2 regions of the uncultured Exiguobacterium sp. genome follow, and region 2 is predicted to be linked to the other one. Evidence: riboswitches for the same ligand, from Rfam matches in the RefSeq annotation. Region 2 holds a riboswitch; the other holds the start of a gene.
The links. Region 2 has a riboswitch for lysine ahead of ACHWTJ_RS00440 (aspartate kinase). Riboswitches for the same ligand answer to the same signal wherever they lie in the genome.

Region 1: another riboswitch for lysine. It lies ahead of ACHWTJ_RS14315 (amino acid permease); the one in region 2 lies ahead of ACHWTJ_RS00440 (aspartate kinase).

Annotation. Positions count from the first base shown of each region.
Region 1 is NZ_CAXYJR010000007.1:48,319-56,461, reverse strand. It holds gene ACHWTJ_RS14320 (hypothetical protein) at 1-79, opposite strand, end outside; gene ACHWTJ_RS14315 (amino acid permease) at 160-1,641, opposite strand; lysine riboswitch at 1,774-1,962, opposite strand; gene ACHWTJ_RS14310 (MarR family winged helix-turn-helix transcriptional regulator) at 2,128-2,583, shown strand; gene ACHWTJ_RS14305 (diguanylate cyclase domain-containing protein) at 2,721-3,812, shown strand; gene ACHWTJ_RS14300 (TetR/AcrR family transcriptional regulator) at 3,855-4,460, opposite strand; gene ACHWTJ_RS14295 (HlyD family secretion protein) at 4,653-5,309, shown strand; gene ACHWTJ_RS14290 (DHA2 family efflux MFS transporter permease subunit) at 5,322-7,013, shown strand; gene ACHWTJ_RS14285 (hypothetical protein) at 7,144-7,695, shown strand; gene ACHWTJ_RS14280 (nitroreductase) at 7,819-8,143, shown strand, end outside.
Region 2 is NZ_CAXYJR010000002.1:40,562-48,704, forward strand. It holds gene phnF (phosphonate metabolism transcriptional regulator PhnF) at 1-218, opposite strand, end outside; gene ACHWTJ_RS00420 (alanyl-tRNA editing protein) at 347-1,495, shown strand; gene ACHWTJ_RS00425 (GNAT family N-acetyltransferase) at 1,492-1,920, shown strand; gene ACHWTJ_RS00430 (argininosuccinate synthase) at 2,039-3,244, shown strand; gene argH (argininosuccinate lyase) at 3,241-4,611, shown strand; lysine riboswitch at 4,682-4,859, shown strand; gene ACHWTJ_RS00440 (aspartate kinase) at 4,972-6,171, shown strand; gene ACHWTJ_RS00445 (aspartate-semialdehyde dehydrogenase) at 6,185-7,177, shown strand; gene dapA (4-hydroxy-tetrahydrodipicolinate synthase) at 7,195-8,076, shown strand; gene dapB (4-hydroxy-tetrahydrodipicolinate reductase) at 8,073-8,143, shown strand, end outside.

The DNA of each region.
Region 1 (8,143 bases), on a different contig from region 2:
TCATTTGATATAGGGCAAGCGTCACAAGCAATAATGCGATCGGTAAGAAGGCACGCTTAAAGTGGTACCAGTAATTCACGAAGATCGCCTCCTGTTTTTCTTTCATCTTACTTGAAGCGACATCTAAAAAGCCACCTTCATTTGAAGGCGGCTAGTGGATTACGATTGACGTGGATGTTCTGGGAAGTCCATCTCGTCATAACGAACGATTGACGTCCGGTTTTTGAATTTATGTCCTAACCAGAAGGCAAGGAACAATGGAATACCGACATACGTTGCGGCGATCCCGACCCAATCAATTTGATCCGCGAGGAATGCGGCATAGTTTTGACCAACGATGACGAGGAAACAAAGACCGAATGCGAACAGCGGACCGAATGGGAACGCTGGTGCAACATATGGTAAGTCTTTCAACGAGTGACCTTGTGCAAGGAATCCTTTACGGAAACGATAGTGACTGATCGCAATCCCGAGCCATGCGATGAAACCTGTCATCCCTGAAGCATTGAGTAACCACAAGTAGACTTGTCCACCAAACATTGACGTCAAGAAACAGAGTGCACCGATTGCTCCTGTTGCGAGCAAGGCGTTACGCGGCACACCGTTTTTCGATACTTTCGCGAATAACTTCGGTGCATCTCCTTGGCGAGCAAGCGTATAAAGCATCCGTGTTGAAGCATACATACCTGAGTTTCCGGCAGATAGAACAGACGTCAAGATGACGGCGTTCATGAGCGCTGCCGAGAAGGCAAGCCCTGCTTTTTCAAAGACGAGCGTAAACGGACTGACGGCGACGTCCGTAATGTCATTCGAAACCAAGTTCGGGCTCGTATACGGAATGAGCATTCCGATGACGAAAATCGCAAAGACGTAGAAAAGTAAGATGCGCCAGAAGACTTGTTTGACTGCTTTTGGAACATTCTTTTTCGGATCTTCCGATTCACCCGCTGCAATCCCGACCAGTTCTGTACCCTGGAAACTGAATCCGGCAACGAGAATGATACCGATGACAGCAGGAATCCCACCGACGAACGGTGCATCCCCAAGTGCAAAGTTTTTAAAGCCAACCGGTGGCTCTGATGTAAAGACACCGAAAATCATCGCGACACCAACGACTAAGAAGACGATGACCGTGACGACTTTAATCATGGCGAACCAATACTCCGCTTCTCCGAATCCTTTAACGGAGAAGTAGTTCAAGCCAATCATGAGTAAGAGGAACAAAGCACTGAAGTAAAATCCAGGAACATCCGGGAACCAGTACGTCATGACGATTTGTGCTGCGACGAGCTCAACTGCGATCGTGACTGCCCAGTTGTACCAGTAGTTCCAACCGAGTGCAAAACCGAATGATGGATCGACGAATTTTGTTCCGTATGTCGAGAAGGATCCAGCAACCGGCATATACGCTGCCATTTCACCAAGACTTGTCATCAGGAAATAGACCATCAGACCAACGATTGCGTATGAGAGGAGCGCTCCACCTGGTCCTGCTGCTGCGACGGAAGCACCGGACGCAATGAAGAGTCCTGTTCCGATTGCACCGCCGATAGCGATCATCGACATATGACGAGCTTGTAATCCACGTTTTAATCCTTCTGCTGTCGAATCTGTTGTTTGTTTTACATCTAGATTGTTCATTTCGTTCGCTTCTCTCTGTTTAGATTTTTTGAGAGGACACTTTTTGAATGAAAAAAACAAAAAGCGCCCTCATCTTCCAGATGGAAGATGAGAACGCAACATAATAAAATGGATGCGCCTCATTCTACCGTCGTGAAAGATAGCTCTCCACAAGTAAGTGATACCCCACTTGTGACAGTATTAGACCTATTCGATCTAATCCCAATCGATCATCTTCAAAGCGATGATTGATTTCGGCAATTCTTCCTTTTCGATCACCTCATTTGCCGCTTGACGACATCCGTAACCGTACTCTTAAGAACTGCAACCTCCATCCCACTGGTTGAGTGAGAACTGAATTAAGTTAGTTATTACTACGCCATATTACACAAAACGCCACGAAATTGTCAATTGCCTTTTTCGAATATGAGGTAGTAGATGGTAAAAATCCGATATGTTTAGTACACTAAATGGTAGAAGTCCACTGAGAGAAAGGATGCTGCTTGCATGCCACAGGAACGTGATTTGCTGACTTATCGACTCGAGGAACAAATGCGTGTCATTCTTCGTACCCTGCGACGTGAACTTAATCGACTATTTGAAGGAACAGCGACCCGGAGTGAGTTTTTCATCTTGCGGAGCCTCTCAGAAAACGGTCCTCAGCGTCCGACACTTCTTGCGGAACAGTTTGAACTCGCTACGAGTCAAGTCACTGCTTTAACGGATAAGCTCTTCAAACAAGGATATGTCACACGGACACGCTCGACGGAAGATCGTCGTTCGATCGTACTCGCTTTGACGGATGACGGAGAACGTGCTTTTCGGGAACTCGAAATCGTCCGAAGAAACTATTTACAGGATCGCTTCGGAACCTTAACAGAAGAAGAACTTGAAACGATGATTCGTGTCTTCGATAAGATTTTACTGACGATGGATGAGGATACCCTCACTTCGTCTTCATGAAAACGGTAGATTTTCTACCGTTTTTTCTTTTTTATCTAAACATTTCTCACGATCTAACCGTTACCTAGATGAGTATAACGGAAGTATATATATGGAAAACTGTTAGCTGGGGGAGTTGGGAGGATTTGTTGTCCATCATGAATCAATTCATCATTAATTTTTGTCTACTATTTACAACGATTACTCTCTTGTTCTTACCATTTCGGAATCAGCCGCGTATTTCGCTCAATTCAAGCTGGAGCACACGTCTCATATTAGGCGCTGTCTCTGGGCTGATTGCGGTTTTATTGATGTTCAATGGAATCCAGATTGATATCGCCCGTGTGGATCTACGAATCGTTCCCGTCGCGATTGCCATGCTATTCGGTGGTTTCCCGAGCGCCATCGTTGCAGGTGTGATGATCATCGGGACACGTTACTTCTTGACACCTGTCGATCAGATGGAAGGCTTTTATCTGTCCACACTGATTATCGTATTATTCATTTCGACGATCGGAATCGTACGTCGTTTCGTTCATGTCTCGACGCGCCATTTTCAATTATTGGTGTTGATCGGTATTCTCTATTCGTTACCTGCCATCTATATCCTGACACACAGCTGGTCAACGTTTTTTAAAATCTCGATTGCGTACGTCTTTTTTAATTTACTAGCTGGATTTGTTGCCTTTCGATTGCTAACAGAATTACGACGTCACTTTGAAAACATCCAGTATCAGCAGAAATTAGCGATGACGGATGCCTTGACCGGACTTGCCAATCGGCGCCGTCTCGATGATTCGCTGTCACTTGTCGGTTCGACCGATCAAGGCTATTCACTTGTCTTAATCGATATCGACTTCTTCAAGCACGTCAATGATACATATGGTCATGACGCAGGTGATGATGTATTACGTCAACTCGGCATGACGCTCGCTTCCTTAACACGTCCGGACGATCTCGTCGGACGGTACGGTGGCGAAGAATTTTTGATCATCTTACCAAGCACCACAGCTAAAGAAGCTCAAAAAATCGCAGAATTGGCTCGGATGACAGTCGCACGCAACCTGTTCCCGACAGCGGACGTACCGGATCTACAAATCACGATCTCGCTTGGGATTGCACATTCTAGTGGTTCTCATACGTCCCTTGAAGCGTTACAACAAGCAGATAAAGCGTTGTATTATTCAAAAGAAAGCGGACGAAACCGAAGCACGATCTATACGAAGGAACTCGCTTTCCGACAAGCCTGAACACGAGACGCTTCCTATTTAGGAGCGTCTTTTTCTATGCACTCATTCCGTCTCTTCGGGAAAGCCGATGCTCTCAACCGTTCCAAAGACGATCATCCGGCTCAATTGTTCCGCCATATAAGCCGCTGAATATGGTCGACCGTTCCGCAACCAGGAAATCAATAATCCTAACTGTCCACCAATGACGTAGTTCAATAGCAAATCCCGATCGACAAAGGTTGCATCCTCTGCGACTTGCGGTCGAAAAACGAGGCGATAATTCTCTTTCAACGTATCAAGAAAACGCGAGATGAATGTTTTGATGGGACCTTGAACGAGCATCGTCTGATAAAACAATTCATTTTCTTCAATGTGAATGAATAAACGAGCAAAATAACGACTGACCTGTTCGACGGTCGGAAACACGGTAGCTTTACCTGTAATCCGAATCGCTTGTTCGAGCGTCATCATCTGTTCCTCGACGATTTGGTCAAGTAAATCATATTTATCTGTATAGTGCGCATAAAAGGTCGAGCGGTTCACCCCCGCCCCGTCCGTCAGCATCTTGACGGTGATGCTTGAAAAACTGTTCGTCTTCAATAAACGAAACAATTCCATCGTGATACGGTCACGTGACCGTTTCGGTCGTGGATCACGGCTCTCATTCATCTGTATTTCACTCCTTTTTCATCTTCTTTTCATAAATGAATCCGTTACCATTTACTTTTCCAACATTTTGTCGGAAATTGTCGGTTGTTTGTTATCTAACTATCCATATAATTAACTATATTAATTACTCCTCCCCCCAGAGGAGTACTTTTTTTGAATCGATTGTACACAAGAAAGGATGCTAACACACCCATGAGTATGAAAAAATTATTAATCATCAATATCGTTACACTCATCGTTTTGATTGGTGGTGGTGTCGTCGGATACTACTATTACGATCAAGCAACAAGCTACGTCAAAACAGACAATGCAAAAATCGATGGCAAAATGATAACGGTTGCGAGCCCAAGCGCTGGAAAATTAACGGACTGGTCTGCGAAAACAGGCGAATCGCTCGATAGCGGTGCAACACTTGGTCACATCATGACTGCGCAAGCTGGACAAAAACCAACAGATCTTTCTGTTTCGATGCCTGCGAAAGCAACGATCGTTCAGTCGATGGCGACAAAGAATGGCTTCGTCGCAGCAGGTACACCCCTTGCCTATGGTTTTGACTTAAACGACCTTTGGGTCACGGCGAACATCGAAGAAACAGAAATCGATGAAATCAAAGTCGGACAAGCCGTTGATGTGTATGTCGACAGCTATCCTGACACAACACTTTCTGGTGAAGTGGAACAGATCGGAATGACAACAGCTTCGACATTCTCGATGATGCCTTCTTCAAACGGAAATGCGAACTACACGAAAGTCGCACAAGTCATTCCAGTTAAAGTATCACTCTCGCAAGAAAAATCACTCGACATTCGACCTGGTATGAATGTGACCGTCCGCATTCATAAGGATTAAGGAGGGACGTTCATGTCTACTACCTTCTTGTTCGGATATAGTGCGTTCACGATTCTAATCATTATCGGCGTCAACTGGATCGCCCGCCGGAATCGTCAATCCGACATCGCACTGGCCACTGACGGACCGACACTTGAGGAATCTCTCGAGGCGGAACCGACGATGACCGTGACACCACCAGTCGCAGCACCTTCAAAACAGGTATCGACGGAAAACGTCAGTATTCCAAAAGTACTGACGGTCTTACTGATCGGTATGTTCATTGCTATTTTGAACCAAACGTTGATTAATGTCGCGTTACCGGTTCTGATCAATGACTTCAACGTGTCGACGTCCACTGCCCAGTGGTTGACGACCGGTTTCATGCTCGTCAACGGGATCCTGATTCCGATCAGTGCCTTTTTAATGCGCAGTTACACGTTCCGCCAACTGTTCCTCGCTTCGATGACACTCTTTTTCTTCGGATCGATCATCTGTTCGATGGCGATGAACTTCCCGGTCATGATGATCGGGCGTGTAGTTCAGGCAGCAGGTGCTGGTATCTTGATGCCGCTTGGATCAAATGTCTTCATGACGTTATTCCCACCGCATAAGCGTGGAGCTGCTATGGGGATGCTCGGAATCGCGATGATTCTCGCTCCAGCTGTCGGACCAACGATCACAGGATATGTCATCCAAAACTATGACTGGCATGTCATGTTTTATGCGATGTCGTTCTTTGGATTAGTGACACTGTTACTCGGTGCTGCTTGGTTCCGTCTGACACAGCCCCTCTCGAAACCTTCTTTTGACGCACTTGGTGTGTTATTCAGTACGATTGGGTTCGGGAGTCTCCTTTACGGATTCAGTGAAGCTGGGAATGACGGCTGGGATAGTCCAATCGTCATCAGTTCGATCGTCATCGGTTTAATCGGAATAGCTGCTTTTGCAATGCGTGAGCTATCAATGGAAGATCCGATGCTAAACATTCGTGTGTTGAAGGTTCCGGAATTTTCGTTCACCCTCTTCATCAATGTCATCGTCACGATGGCCTTGTTCGGCGGGATGTTGCTTTTACCGATTTACCTTCAGAGTATTCGTGGATTCTCACCGGTCGACTCCGGTCTTCTCCTTTTGCCCGGATCACTGATCATGGGCATCACCGGACCGATTGCTGGTCGTTTATTTGACCGCTTCGGTATTCGTCCGCTCGCCATCTTCGGTTTGACATTGATGACGTACGGGACATGGGAATTGACGCAATTAAACATGGATACGTCGTATTACTCCATCATGGGCATCTACATGGTTCGGTCATTCGGAATGGCGTTCATCATGATGCCGATCATGACTGCCGGGATGAATGCCTTACCGATGAAGATGATCCCACACGGAAATGCGACGCAAAATACACTCCGTCAAGTCGCTGGATCCATCGGAACGGCGATTCTCGTCACCGTCATGACCCGTCAAACGACAGCTCATTTGGCAGACGACGCAAATCAGTTCACGACGCTCGATCCAACGCTTTCGCAACACTTGAATGACCTCGGACAACAGCTTGGTAGTTCACAAGCCGCTTCGATGAGCTGGTTTACGACGCTGACGAAACAAGCAACGATTCAAGGGATCACCGACGCGTTCTGGATTGCGACCGTTTTATCTGCGCTCGCACTGATTCTGTCGTTCTTCTTGCATGGAAAAAAAGAACCAAATCTGGATTGATTCATAAAAGGCCAGTTGATGTCATATCAGCTGGTTTTTTCTTATACTTTACAAAAAGTTCTTCTTTGCACTTCTCTCTTAAAATCGATACACTAGGGACAATGAGTTTCATATCTAAAGGAGATGCTTTATGGTTGCCTTTCTGCAATTTTATGCGTTTATCTTTGCTTGTTGTTTTGCTTGGCAAGTCGGTCGACCATCGCCTTGGTCGCAAAAGATTCTTCGCGCCTTTTTAACAAGTGTCAATGGGCTCTTCGTATTCGCACGTGCCTCGATTTCAATCTTTTTGTTAGTTGGACCACTATTACTCGTCACATATCTTGTTTTTCCACGGTTAATCACTTTTGAAAATGGTTTAGCGATGGTGATCAGTGTGCTCGTCATCGGACTGATCGATCGTCTCGTCAGTCTCGTCGTCCTACCACTCATACGTTCTTTTTTCCTAAAACGTCAACGCGTCATGCCACAATCGGTGGAAATGGTGCTCTATACGATGGCAATGGCTGTCTTGCTCTTCATTCAGCTTCATGCTGTTCCTGGCGTTCAGATTCATGTAGCATTAACACTTTTCCTTGGGTTTACGATTTATTTTGCCCATTATTTATTTGCGTTGTACCGAATTCGTCTCATGAAAAAGAAACTAACGACTGTTGCTCAAGACGAGGAACGAAAAGCTTCTTAATACGAATGCAACGAAAGATGATTTCCTCTTGGGAATCGTCTTTTTGTTTTCTGACAAATAACGTTGACAATGATAATCGTTATCATTTATAGTGAAAAAGTACTCAGTGAGGAGATGAAACGGATGCGTGCCCAACAAGTGATTGAAACACGCCGGTCCATCCGGTCCTATACGGAACAACCTGTTCCGGTTGAATTAGTAGAGGCATTACTCGAAACGGCGATGTACGCCCCGAACCATAAATTACGAGAGCCTTGGCGTTTTGTTCTCGCAATCGAAGAAGGACAAACTCGATACGTCGATGCTTTGATGGAGTTACTGACAGCGCGTGGTCAATTCGAGACGAAAACGTCTGAACAACGACAACAGGCTGAACAAAAATTACGAGAAGTCCCGGTTTACTTAACAGTACTTTGTCAAGTACAAGGAACGCCGGATCAACAGCTAG
Region 2 (8,143 bases):
CCACGTCCTTTTTGACGAATCAAGTAACCGGCGTTGACCAAGTTTGAAATGGCTTGGCGGACCGTCATTCGGCTGATTTGATGCGCTTCCGCAAATTCGCGCTCGGACGGAATCAGATCGCCAGGTTGAAGAACACCGCTTTCGATTTGTTGTTTTAAGGCAGCTTCGATTTGATAGTAGATGGGGAGTGGTGAATTTTTATTGATATGCTGAATCACGGCATTTCGTCCCTTCGCGATCGGTAGTCTTTCGTCTAGTGTACTAGGAAAAAGGCAAGCCGACAAACGATTCTGGATGAAATATGGCATAATACAGAGTGAAACTGACAGAGAAAGGTGGTCGAGGCATGCGCCCCGAACAAATAGAATCCGATGTCCGAACCTTTCAGACATCCATTCGCGCAACAAAACAAGTAGATGGTTATTGGGTCGCTTTAGAGAAAAGCTACTTCTATCCAGAGAGCGGTGGACAGCCAGCGGATTGTGGAACATTGAACGACCAACCAGTCCTTGATGTTCAAATCGAAGATGGTGTTGTCTGGCACCAACTGGCGACGCCGCTCACAGGTGACGTCACCGGGATCGTGGATGACGCAGTCCGAATCGATCATGCGGCGCAGCATACGGCACAACACGTCATCTCTGCGATCCTACAAGATGAATCAAATATCAAGACACTCAGTTTTCGGACGGGGAGTGAGGTCTCGACGCTTGATATCGAGACACCTGAATGGACAGCTGTTCAACAAGAGCAGTTGGATCGACGATTACGACAGGTGATTGAACAAGGATTGCCGATCACGGCGACTGAATATGACGAGGCGGAAGCGCTACGCTTACCATTACGAAAAACACCGCAAGTCGAAGGACGGATTCGTGTCGTTCAAATCGGCACACTCGACTACAGTGCTTGTGGTGGAACGCATCTCGATTCGACGGCACAGCTCGAGTTAATTCTTTTTACTGGAGTCGAACGAATTCGTGGGAACATTCGTCTTTCTTATGTCGCAAAAGAACGAGCACATCAACTTCTACAGGCAGAACGTCATGCCTTGCGGGAAGCAGCGCAAGCTTTATCAGTTAAACCAGTTCAAATTCCAGAAGCAATTCAAGCGGTACAGGACGATCAGAAGCGCTTAACGAAACAGGTCGAACAAGCTCAAGGGCAACTCGCCGCTCTTACACTCGCTCACGCTTTGGAACAACAAGAAGGGCTTCTTGTGTTTGAACATCTGGAGGAAGAGATCAAGGTTTCCGAACAACTCGCGAAAGCGATTCAAGAAGCGGGACGCATTGGTGTCGTCTGGAATGCGACGGTGAACAAGTTACTGATGAGCAGTCCAGGTGAACCGCATCTCGGGAAGTTTGCCAAAGCGCATGTCCAAGCATTCAATGGGCGTGGCGGTGGAAGTGCGATCCAGGCACAAGCACAATTTACGAATCGGGATGATGCGATGGCATATGTCGATCGATTACGGGAGGAATATCAGTTATGACAGTCATTCAAGTACGTACAGCAGAACAACATCAAGCCGTCCGGATGATCCGGGAGCGTGTCTTCGTCGAGGAACAAGGCGTGCCGCGTCATCTTGAATACGATACACATGATGAAACAGCGATTCATCTGCTTGTCCTCGATGAACAGAGCCGACCGGTCGCGACGGGACGCACCCGTCCATATGACGACCAACGGATGAAGGTGGAACGTGTCGCGACGCTAGCGACAGCACGAGGAAAAGGATACGGTGGCGAGTTGATGCAAGCGATGGAACGAGTCGCACGTCGCGAAGGGAAGCAATTGCTGACGCTCGGTGCACAAGTCCAAGCAATTCCGTTTTATCAAGGACTCGGGTATACGATCGTCTCCGATGAATTCGACGATGCGGGCATCCCGCACCGAACGATGGAGAAGAAAATGTAAGTCTTTTTGAAAGAAATCCTGCAAAAAGGGTTTCTTTTTTTTGTTTTCTATGTATATATATAATTCATAATGAATTTTTATACAGAAAGATGAATTAAAAACCAGGAGGGAATTATACATGTCGAAACAAAAATTGATCTTAGCGTACTCTGGAGGACTCGATACATCAGTAGCCATCAAATGGTTGAGCAAGGACTATGACGTCATTGCCTTATGCATGGATGTCGGAGAAGGTAAAGATTTATCCGTCATTAAAGAAAAAGCACTCCTCGTCGGTGCGATCGAATCGATCGTCCTCGATGTCAAAGAAGAATTCGCACAAGACTTCGTCTTGCCAGCACTTCAATATGGTGCCCACTACGAAAATGCCTATCCGTTGATTTCAGCGCTTTCGCGTCCGTTAATCGCAGAAAAGCTCGTCGAAGTCGCGCATCAGCACGGTGCGACGGCTGTCGCTCACGGATGTACCGGAAAAGGGAATGACCAAGTCCGGTTCGAAGTTTCGGTCGCAGCACTTGATCCATCACTCGAAGTCATCGCACCGGTCCGGGAATGGAAATGGTCACGGGAAGAAGAAATCGCTTATGCAAAAGAAAACAACGTGCCGATCCCGATCAACCTCGACAGCCCATACTCAATCGACATGAACCTTTGGGGACGGAGTAACGAATGTGGCGTCCTAGAAAACCCTTGGACAGAGCCACCGCAAGACGCTTACGCGTTGACAGTAGCGCCAGAAGACGCTCCGGATCAGGCAGAAGAAGTCATCATCGGCTTTGAAGCAGGTGTTCCGGTCTCGATCAACGGAACGACGTATTCACTGGCGAAACTGATCACGGAACTGAACATCATCGCTGGAGCACATGGTGTCGGACGGATTGATCACGTCGAGAACCGTCTCGTCGGTATCAAATCACGGGAAGTCTATGAGTGCCCAGGTGCAACGGTTCTACTCAAAGCGCACGCCGCACTCGAGACGATTACATTGACGAAGGACGTCGCACATTTCAAACCACTGCTCAGTAAACAATACGCAGAAACAATCTATAACGGTCTCTTCCACGCACCATTGACGAAAGGCTTGAAAGCATTCTTGACGGCGACACAACAGGACGTCACAGGAGAAGTTCGCGTTAAACTGTTCAAAGGAAATGCAACCGTGACAGGTCGTCAGTCTGCAGTCTCACTCTATGATGAGAAACTTGCGACGTACACGAAAGAAGACGCGTTCGATCATGAAGCAGCAAAAGGCTTCATCAAATTACACGGACTTGCCGTTTCGACGCATGCGAGCGTACATCGTCAGGCGGGTGTCACGAAATGACCAAACTCTGGGGTGGACGTTTTACGGAAAGTGCTTCCGCTCAAGCGGAAGCCTTCGGAGCATCGATCACGTTCGATCAAAAATTAGCGAGCGTCGATTTAAAAGGCAGTCTCGCACACGCGCAGATGCTATTTGAGCAAGGAATCCTCGCTCAAGACGAGTGGACACAAATCGAGCAAGGACTGAAGCAACTGGAAACGACGTTAACAGACCATTCCTATACGTTAGCGGATGAGGACATTCATATGAACCTCGAGCGTTTGTTGACGGAACAGATCGGTCCGGTTGCAGGAAAACTGCATACGGCACGAAGTCGAAACGACCAAGTCGCAACCGATTTACATCTATGGATGGAACAACATGTCGAAGCGTTGACGACAGCATTACGCGAGCTCCAATCGGTCATCACGGAACAAGCGGAGCAACATATCGAGACAGTCATGCCAGGTTATACGCATTTGCAACGGGCACAACCGATCTCCCTTGCGCATCACTTGCTCGCTTATTTCTGGATGTTCGAACGTGATGTCGAACGGTTGACGGATAATCAAAAACGGATCCGAAAATCACCACTCGGAGCGGGGGCGCTCGCGGGGACGACATTCCCGATCGACCGTTTCCGGTCTGCTGAGTTGCTCGGTTTTGAGTCGGTTTATCCAAACAGTCTTGATGCTGTCTCGGACCGCGATTTCGTCATCGAATACCTCGGGATCGCCTCGACCGTCATGATGCATCTCTCGCGTTTTTGTGAGGAAATCATCATCTGGGCGTCGCAAGAATTCAGCTTCATCGAGTTATCCGATGCCTTCTCGACAGGATCGAGCATGATGCCACAAAAGAAAAATCCTGATTTCGCTGAGTTGATTCGTGGAAAAACGGGGCGCGTCTACGGTAACCTGATGGGCTTCTTGACGACGATGAAGGCATTACCACTCGCTTACAATAAAGACATGCAAGAGGATAAGGAAGGGGTCTTTGATACAGCCGACACCGTTCTCCAATCCGTTCAAATCTTCACCGGAATGATTGAATCCGCGACGTTTAAGACCGAAGCGCTCAAGAAGGCGACAATGCAAGACTTCTCGAATGCAACGGAACTCGCCGACTACCTTGTGACGAAAGGCATACCATTCCGGGAAGCACACGAAATCGTCGGGAAAGCCGTCCTCTACTGTGTGCAAACCGGTTGTTTCCTGAAGGACTTGAGTCTCGAAACGTATCAAACGTTCCATCCAGACATCACGGAAGACGTCTACCCGCTCCTCGATCCGGTTCAAGCAGTGGCACGCCGGACAAGCTACGGCGGTACAGGGTTTGCTGCCGTTTCGAAGCAACTCGAACTCGCGAAACAGCATCTTGCGAATTGATGGATTTTGAAAAAAATCAGTCAAATGACTGGATTTAACAAAAGATGTCTGCTATAACTGTAACTAACAACCGACAGATAGAGGCGCGGATGACATGAGTAGCATCATTCTTGAAGGCAAGCATGCTGAATGATGTGAAAGGGGAAGTCCGCCGAAGTGAACGAGAAGATGCTTCTTCTCATTTGCTGGTACAACGGTTAAGATCCGTTGTACTGCCGAAACCGATGTTTCGGAGCGCTATCTTACGTAAAAGAACGAATGACTTTGTCTTCGTTTGTCCGATCGTGATAACGACGGGCCGTAGGAACGCTCCTACCGGCCCGTCGTTTTTTTCTGTATCGGGACAAAGGAGATAGGATTGTGACAACTGTACTTAAATTTGGTGGAAGCTCGGTTGCGACTGTCGAACAGATTCAGTCTATTGCGAATTATTTGAAGAGTCGCGCAGCCGAAGGTGAAAAACTTGTCGTCGTCGTTTCAGCGATGGGCAAGATGACAGATTCTTTGATTGCTCAGGCGCAAGCCATCACGGATCGCCCCGAGCGCCGAGAACTCGATCGTCTGCTTGCCATCGGAGAAGAACAGACGATTTCATTACTCAGCATCGCCCTCAACTCACTCGGCGTCAAAGCGTTATCGCAAACAGGCGCACAAGCGGGAATCAGTACGATGGGATTGCATACGAAAAGTAAGATCAAACAGATTGATGGAGATCTATTACGACAAAAACTCGAAACGTACGATGTCGTCATCGTCGCCGGATTCCAAGGTGTCAACGAACTCGGTGATGTCACGACGCTCGGACGGGGTGGATCGGATACAACGGCTGTTGCCCTTGCGGCAGTCCTTGATAAACGGTGTGAAATCTACACGGATGTCGACGGTGTCTATACGGCTGATCCACGAATCCATGCTGCTGCTCAACCGATTCCGCACATCTCATATGATGAGATGATGGAGATGAGCGCCCTCGGGTCGAAGGTCATGGAAATGCGGAGTGTCGAACTAGGAAAAAAATACGGCGTACACATCTTCGTCGGGAAAACACTTGAATCGAAAAGGGGAACATGGATCATGGAAGCGACGGAAACAATGGAACAAAAAGCGGTCACGAGTGTCAGTGTGACGAAGAACGTCTTGACGGTATCAATCAAACACGTACCGCAAACGAACGCAGCGGTAGCCGATATCTTCGAACTCTTATCGAACCGCCACGTCAACATCGACATGATCAGTCAAACGACGTTCGACAGTGACATCTTCTTATCGTTCTCCTGTCCACTCGATGAGGAAGAGTTCCTCGATGAAGCATTGAAAGACATCATGGATCGCTTCACGACAGTCAAGGTCGACCGCCACAATCAGCATGCGAAGTTATCTGTCGTCGGAATCGGGATGCGGGATGCAACAGGTGTTGCTTCGAAATTGTTCGCAATCTTCCGAGCGGAGAATATCCCGTTCTATCAAGTCACGACATCAGAAATCAGCATCTCGTACACGATTGCACAAGCAGACATTGAACGGACGGTTGCAGCGATTGCAAACGCGTTCGAGTTATAAGGAGGAAAACAGCATGTATCATGTAGCCGTCATCGGAGCAACCGGCGCCGTCGGTCAAAAAATGTTACAAGTACTTGCAGAACTGGACTTCCCGGTCAGCCGCCTGTCCGCTTACGCTTCTGCTCGTTCAGCAGGGAACACGGTGCAGTTCAAGGGAGAAGATATTACGATCCAAGCGCTGACGCCAAACATCACGGAAGACGGGATCGATGTCGCGTTGTTCGCAGCAGGCGGAACGATCAGTGAGCAATATGCCCCGTTACTAGCTGAAAATGGAACACTCGTCGTTGATAATTCAAGTGCCTTCCGGATGCAGGAGACGATTCCACTCGTCGTGCCAGAAGTCAATCCGCAAGCGATTCAAGCGACAGACCGCTTGATCGCAAATCCGAACTGTTCGACGATTCAATCCGTCGTCGCTTTATCACCGCTCCAGTCACTCGGATTCGAACGGATCAACTATACGACGTATCAGGCCGTATCCGGTTCCGGTCAAAAAGGAATCGAGGATCTGGCACGCGGGGCACGCGGAGAAGAGCCCGTCAATTATCCGCATCCGATTCACGATAACATCTTGCCGCATATCGATGTGTTCCTTGAGAACGGCTATACGAAAGAAGAGCAGAAGATGATTGATGAAACACGGAAAATTTTCAATCTTCCAGCATTACCAGTCAGTGCGACATGTGTACGGGTTCCAGTCACGAATTCTCACTCGGTTGCAATCAACGTCACGTTTACGCAACCGACGACGGTTGAAGCGATCCGTGAAGCACTGGAAAACGCACCGGGCGTCGTCCTCATCGATGATGTCGCGAATACACGTTATCCGATGCCACTTGACGCAAGCGGGACGGACGACGTCTACGTCGGTCGGATTCGTCAAGATGATAGTCTCGCGAACACATTCCATCTCTGGTGTGTAGCCGACAACATTCGAAAAGGTGCCGCGTCAAACGCCGTACAAGTCGCACGCCAAGCGATCGAACAGTCGATTCATTCATAAAAAAGGAGGAGTTCTTCATGTTCAAAGGAGCAGGTACAGCGCTCGTCACACCATTTAATGAAGCAGGCGAGTTGGATCTACACGTATTCGAACGCTTGATCGAGCAACAACTCGCAGCAGGGATTCAGGCACTTGTCGTCGGAGGGACGACAGGAGAAGGTTCGACACTGACAAACACGGAATTTGAACAACTCTTGACGACTGCCGTTCAAGTCACGGCAGGACGAGTACCCGTCATTGCCGGAACGGGTTCGAACAACACGGCAGTAACAATCGAGAAGACGTTACTCGCAGAACGCCTTGGTGCGGACGCAGCGATGCTCGTCACACCGTACTACAATAAAACATCGCAAGCGGGTCTCGTCGCACATTTCACGGCGGTCGCTGATGCAACCGAATTACCAATCATGCTGTACAACGTTCCATCGCGGACAGGCGTTGCGATCGCAGTCGAAACCGCAGTGACGTTAGCACGTCATCCACGCATCCAAGCGTTTAAGGAGGCGAGTGGAGACGTCAGCTTCATGGGTGAACTGATGGCGGCGATTCCGGAAGATTTCGCGGTCTTCTGTGGAAATGATGATCAAATCCTGCCGTACATGGCATGGGGGGCACAAGGCGTCATCTCAGTTCTTTCGAACCCGTACCCAGCAGAGACACAAGCACTTGCTGAGGCGTTACTCGCGCAAGATCTCGTCACGGCTCGTCGGATTCAGGCAGACTTGTTACCGGTCATCGGTGCCTTGTTCAGTGACGTTAATCCGATTCCAGTCAAAGCATCGCTTGAAGAACTTGGCTTTGCTGTCGGTGCGCCGCGCTTGCCGCTCGTCCGTCAATCGGAAGCGGGACATGCCCACTTACTCGAAACGATGCGGGCTTACAAAGGAGTGGTTCGATGAAACTCGCGTTACACGGTTATGGGGCGACAGGACAATACGTCGTCGAACTCGCACCACAAAGTGTCGT